Regions from separate parts of the Butyrivibrio sp. XB500-5 genome, predicted to be linked through region 2. Evidence: predicted binding sites of a transcription regulator. Region 2 holds the regulator's gene; the other holds the start of a gene.
What was found. Region 2 encodes NrdR, which represses ribonucleotide reductase genes. Its sites were predicted from a motif close to CACAANATNTTGTG; they were not measured.
Positions count from the first base shown of each region.

Region 1 (3,432 bases), on a different contig from region 2:
ATAGCCAAGTGATATTGTTGAGTAGTTACCAAACAACAGCTTGTCTATGTTCTCGCCCTTCTTAAGTCTTGCAAGGGCTCCGTTCTGCCAAAGGATAGGTGCTACATCGGAAGGTGTTCCGAGAAGTCTTTCATGTCTGCACATGAGTGCTCTCTTACAGAGCTCGGTTCTCTCTTCCATAAGCTCCCAGAACTTGTCGATATCCTTGTTTGATGAGCAAGCTACATCTACAAGATTGAGAGTTACGACACCCTGGTTGAATCTTCCGTAGTACTTGTGCTGGCCTTCCTCATAATTGAGAGCGCCTGCCTTGTTGCCCTTGTTGCAAAGACCCTCTGCAACCTTCTCATTGTCGGGAGTAAGGAAGCTTCTGCATCCCATGCAAGGATATACGTCGCCAGCCTTAAGCTCTCTCATCTTCTTAGCTGAGATGTAATCGGGAACAAGTCTCTTTGCCGTACATTTAGCGGCAAGTTCGGTTAAGTACCAGTATTTGGAATCTTCATGTATATTGTCTTCGTCGAGTACATAAATGAGCTTAGGGAAAGCGGGTGTTATGAGCTGACCCTTCTCATTCTTTACGCCGGTAATTCTTTGTTTGAGCATTTCCTCGATGACCATAGCCAGATCTTCTCTTGTCTGACCTTCCGGGACCTCATCGAGGTACATATACACGGTTATGAAGGGCGCCTGTCCATTGGTAGTCATAAGAGTGATTACCTGGTACTGAATTACCTGGCAGCCTCTCTCGACCTCTTTCTTGACGCGCATCTCTGCGATCTCGTTGACCTGCTTCTTGTTGATCTTCATTCCGGCAGTCTCAAACTCGAGCGCAACTTCCTTACGGAACTTCTGTCTGCTGACGTCCACAAACGGCACAAGGTGGGAAAGAGTGATACTCTGTCCGCCGTACTGTGAGCTTGCAATCTGTGCGATCGCCTGAGTTGCGATGTTGCAGGCAGTTGAAAAGCTCTTGGGACGCTCGATCATTGTCTCGGAAATAACTGTTCCGTTCTGAAGCATATCCTCCAAATTAACCAGACAGCAATTGTGCATATGTTGAGCAAAATAGTCCGAATCATGGAAATGGATAAGTCCTGCTTCGTGTGCCTTGACTACATCCTCGGGAAGAAGGAATCTTCTTGTAATATCCTTACTCACTTCGCCCGCCATGTAGTCTCTCTGAACGCTGTTGACTGTAGGGTTCTTGTTGGAATTCTCCTGCTTAACTTCCTCGTTATTGCACTCAATAAGAGACATGATCTGCTCATCAGTCGTGTTGGACTTTCTGACAAGAGCATGCTTATAACGATATGTGATGTATTTTCTGGCAACCTCGAATTTACCGGATCTCATAAGGCCGTCTTCGACCATATCCTGGATTTCCTCGACGCTCGCCGCACGAGTTAATGAAGCGCACTGCTTCTCGACTCCCATCTCGATGTCACTGATTTGGCCTGCTGTCAGTTTTTTCTCCTCAGTAACCTCGTTGTTAGCCTTCTCGATAGCCGCAAGAATCTTATTGCCGTCAAACGCCACTTCCTTACCGCTTCTCTTAATGATCTTCATAAGAACCCCCTTGCAATTTACAATCCCTTTAAATCAATCACATAGATAAAATGAACCACAACTATATCTTGTGGTTGCAAATTAATGATAATACATTATATTGATTAATTCAAGAGAATTATTATTATTTTTTTCGCACTTCTTCAAGCCTGTTATGCAGTCTTTTCAAGTGTTCCAGAGTTTTCTCATCTGAAATGCTCTTTCCGGAAAAAAAATACTGCGTATTTGACTCACACAACATCTTGTGGGCGCTATCAAAGTATACCACATTATCAGGGGAATTGGTTAAGGAAAGTCCCAAAACATCCGCGAGATGTCGAATTGTCCCGTAATTACCGTCGATAAGAAGTGTTTCTTTTCCAAAAAATTCTCTGTAAAGCGGTTTAAAGTAATTAAAATGTGTACAACCAAGTACAAGAGCGCAGTAATTCTCCGTGTTGTAGTCCGAAAACTGCTCTCTTAAATAATCTCTGACATTATCTGTATCAAACTCTTCTTTCTCCGCAAACTCAACAAGTCTTGGCATCGGAAGAAGATCTACTCTGTGCTTTTCATCCACTCTGTGAAGAAGATCTCTTAATTTATCCTCCCTTATGGTTACGGGAGTTGCTATTACCATGATCCTCTTTTGCTCTGTTCCTTCGACTGCAGGTTTAACGGCAGGCTCCATTCCGAGGATCGGTACGTCATATCTTTTCCTAAGTTCCTTAATGGCTACGCTGGTAGCTGTGTTACACGCTACAACTATCGCTTCCGCTCCCTTATCCAAAAGAAATTTCGTAATCTCTTCGGAGTATCCAAGGATCTCCTCGGGAGTCTTGGTTCCGTACGGAACGTGATCAACGTCTGCATAAAATATGTAATTTTGCTCGGGTAAAAGATGATATGCCTCATGAAGAACAGACAGTCCTCCTATTCCCGAATCAAAAATCCCAATCTTCATTATTTTGCCTGATTTCCTTTATATTATGTTATACTTACAGCATGAGCGATAAAAAAATAGACGAACTTCAAAAACTCTATGACAACCCCAAAGTAGGCTCTCTCGTCCAGGAGATATGCGAATACTACGCAACCTTGGACGGTTATGAGGATAATTCATATCGCGATGAGATCGAACCTCACGAGATAGTCGAGTCCGTTTATGGTCTTTTCTGCCTTCAGAGCAGAGAACAGATCCTTGACGAATTTGCCATCGTGCAAAAGCGATACCCTGAGCTCTATGCATGCGTAAGCGCTTTAAGTTCGACTCTGCTTGTAAACATGAATTATCAATCTTTGGAGGAAGAGTATGCCATGAAGATCGCAGACTATGCCAAGGACACATCCAAAGAGGAGGTCCTTAGTCATACAGATTCTTTTTCTCGTTCCAGCAAATCTTTATCTGAAGCGGTTGATCGCTTCTATGGTTGGCTCCACTCAAGGAGTCGATAAATAGTTCATTGATGCGTATAAATATTGGCCTTCGAATTCTACGATTGCCCAGTATCCGCCGCCGTCTACAGCAACTCTCTTAAGCTGTGTGCCCACCTTGGCTACGGCAACAACTTCGCTGCCCTCCTCATTCTTGGGCTTATTCCTTAGATTAAGATCATTGTTTATGACTGTAACGGTATCATCTACGGCAGTATAGCCTTCCGGAACTTCAAATTTTTTCTGTTCCTCTGCAGGTGATTCGGTCACCACTTCTTCCGGTCCCATAGCCTCGGGATCTTTATGGAAAAGACCTCCCGCCTTAAATACCACGGCAAGTCCGACCAGTGTAAGAATAACAAGTCCCGTCAGGACAGAAGCGATCCTGACAACGATCCTCATAAGTTTATCTTCAGACTCATCATATTCGTCATCGTCATAATCTTCGTC
Region 1 covers NZ_RAIS01000002.1:150,213-153,644, reverse strand. The annotation lists gene nrdD (anaerobic ribonucleoside-triphosphate reductase) at 1-1,569, opposite strand, end outside; gene murI (glutamate racemase) at 1,694-2,512, opposite strand; gene D6856_RS05455 (hypothetical protein) at 2,554-3,003, shown strand; gene D6856_RS05450 (SH3 domain-containing protein) at 2,989-3,432, opposite strand, start outside.
Region 1: the regulator NrdR is predicted to act here: its motif matches at 1,629-1,642, upstream of nrdD (anaerobic ribonucleoside-triphosphate reductase).

Region 2 (3,432 bases):
TACCGAATGAAGGATACATAGCACTTCCGATCTCAACGCCCGCTCCGTCGGAAACAAAGTCCATTATCTCCTTGGGATCGATAGCATAGCAAAGTGCCTGACGAACTCTCACATCATCAAAAGGCTTAACCTTGTTGTTGAGGTAAAGAGCCTGTACAAGGTTCATTGTTCCCTCATAGATCTCGAATTTATCGGAGAGCTGAGCTACCTGTGAGCTGGGAATTCTCGCGAACATATCGATAGATCCGCCCTCAAGATCCATAACAACAGCATCTGCGTTGGATTCGATCTTGAAAACTACGTTCTTGATATATGCCTTGTCTCCCCAGTAATCATCAAATGCTGTTACTGTAAAGTTCTCCTGTGGTGCGCTTGATACGTACTTGTATGGGCCTGTTCCGATGATCTTGTTCTCGGGATGCTCGTTGGATGCCGGAATAATAGCAACCGTGAGCTGAGTAAGGAACTCGGAATTAGCTTCCTTAAGTACTATCTCTACGTGACTGTCATCAAGTATATTCACACTGTCTATATTGGAAAAAGAAGAAACAAGCGGCTCACTTCCGTCAGCGCCTGCGTTACGGTCGATAGAATATTTAATATCCTCTACTGTAACAGCGGAGCCGTCGTGGAACTTGATTCCGTCTCTGAGTGTGAAAGTATATACCTTATTATCTTCCGATATTGTGTACTCACTGGCTACAGCAGGGTTAAGATTACCGTTCTCATCGGGTTTAACAAGTCCCTCGAATATGTTAAACAAAACCTCTTTGGTTCCTGCCCCCGTCGCATAATGAGGGTCAAAACTATCCAAATCCTGAGGTATACCAACGATAAGCTTAGAAAGATCATCCGCATTTCCGGCCTGATTATCTGCCTGCGCAGCTTCACTTTCCGGTTTCTTGGAATCTCCTGTCTTGTCACTTGAGCAGCCGCTCAATGCAACAGTCAGTGTTGTCAACACAACCATCAGAAGACGGCAGCCTACCTTTCTGCCAATACTTCTTTTAATCATGTTAAAAATCTTCCTCCTTATTGAATTATAGGCATTGGCTATGCCATTACTGATAAAATATAAAGCCTTGACAAGTCTCTGTCAAGGCTTCCAAGTCATTCTTTCTTAAGTAGCGGAGTGTTCTTATCTGTTGTATCTGTGATAGTTCCGTCAGCCTCTTTTCGAAGAACAGATTTAAGTTCGTCCATAAAGGTATTAACATCCTTAAATTCTCTGTATACGGAAGCAAATCTTACATATGCGACCGGATCTAAGTTCTTCATCTTGTCCATTACTATCTCACCGATAGCACGGCTGGGAATTTCCTTCTGCTCCATATTGAAAACTTCGGTCTCAACCGAATCAACAAGCTTAGTGATCTGCTCGGCACTAACAGGTCTCTTGTGGCAAGCTCTGAAAACGCCGGCTTCAATCTTGGCTCTGTCGTACGGCTCACGCACATCGCCTTTTTTTATAACTATGAGCGGAATCGTCTCAACCTTCTCATAAGTGGTAAATCTCTTGCCGCAGGAATCGCATACACGTCTTCTTCTAATGGACGTATTCTCATCCGCAGGTCTTGAATCGATTACTCTTGTATCATCTTTTCCGCAGAATGGGCATTTCATACCAAATCCTCCATCTCAACAAAATGACATTTGATAAGTATTTATTATCGGCAGATTTCATCCACAACATCTTGCCGAAAATACACGCATTTCTACCAGTTATTGTATCATTATTTTGCATAAAAAAAAAGTACTTAAAAAGCCCCCCGCTTTAGCGGAGGGCTTATTGTCTTATTATTTTCTCTGTAAGAAATCAGGAATCTTGAGAGACTTGGGCTCTACTGTGCTCTTGATCTCACTGGGACGGCTGATTCCAAGTGTAGGTCTGGGACCTGCCGCAGCTGCTGCAGAAGCATCAGCTGATGAAACACCGATAGGTGTGATCGTAGGCTGAATAGGTGTTACAGGTGTAACGGGAGCCACGGGTGTATGTGCTGCAACGGCCTGAGGCTGAGGAGCTATCGTAGCTGAAACAGGTGAAGCTGTAGCTGCCGCAACGGGCTTCACAGGTGTATTGATCTGCTTGTCGTCAATACCTGTAGCAATAACTGTAATCGTGCATGATTCCTGCTGATTCTCATCATACATTGCACCGAAGATGATGTTAACATCATTTCCCGCAAGCTGGCGAACATACTCGGAAGCATCTGAAGCATCCTGAAGAGTGATGTCACCGGAAATATTGATAATAACGCTTGAAGCGCCATTGATCTTAGTCTCAAGGAGAGGAGACTCAACGGCCATCTTAACAGCCTCTGATGCCTTCTCATCGCCCTTACCTGTACCGATACCGATATGAGCAATGCCCTTGTCCTTCATAACCGTCTGAACATCGGCAAAGTCAAGATTGATAACTGCGGGTACATTGATAAGGTCTGTGATTCCCTGAACTGCCTGCTGAAGAACCTCATCGGCCTTCTTGAGAGCATCGGGCATCGTTGTTCGTCTGTCGACTATCTGAAGAAGCTTATCATTAGGGATAACAATAAGCGTATCTACGTTGGACTTGATGTTCTGTATGCCGAGCATAGCATTCTGCATACGAACACGAGCTTCGAAACTGAAAGGCTTGGTTACAACACCTACAGTCAGGATACCCATATCCTTCGCAAGCTTAGCTACAACGGGAGCAGCTCCTGTACCGGTTCCGCCACCCATACCACAGGTAACGAATACCATATCTGCACCCTTGAGAGCAGCCGAGATCTCCTCAGAACTCTCCTCGGCAGCCTTCTGACCGATCTCAGGCTTAGCACCTGCGCCAAGTCCCTTGGTCAGCTTCTCGCCGATCTGTAAAAGCTTGGGTGCCTTACAGAGCTGGAGCGCCTGCTTATCTGTATTGATACCGATGAATTCAACACCGGTTATATTCTCATCTACCATTCTATTAACAGCGTTATTACCTGCACCACCGACCCCGACAACGATGATCTTGCAAGCAGATTCCGCATCATTTGACTTTATCTCGAGCAAAACAACTCCTCCTTCACGACCTTTAAACTCCTGTTATCAATGATACGATTTTTAAAACAAATTATCAACCCGTTTTTTTGTTCGATAATTAATCCAAAAAATACGAAATATCATTCTTTTTTTGGAATAAACGAGGTGTTTTTGGTATCTTCATTAAAATCTTTCATCTCCAAAAGTCCCGTTTTTCCGTCAAGTTGATCGGTACGAAAAATTTTTTTAAGTTCTATGATCTTGGCATCAATAAAATCCTTTGTTCCTATGCTGACCTCTATGCCTCCGAAATACAGATAAACGTTATATTCGCTGTCAAAAAATATTTTGTCGGCGTTAAGTTCGTATTTGGAAAGAAGCTGTGTGATATCAAGTATCTCATCAAAAACCTCATCGTTTTCCACC
Region 2 covers NZ_RAIS01000001.1:518,145-521,576, forward strand. The annotation lists gene D6856_RS02370 (ABC transporter substrate-binding protein) at 1-1,015, opposite strand, end outside; gene nrdR (transcriptional regulator NrdR) at 1,111-1,623, opposite strand; gene ftsZ (cell division protein FtsZ) at 1,798-3,036, opposite strand; gene D6856_RS02385 (cell division protein FtsQ/DivIB) at 3,147-3,432, opposite strand, start outside.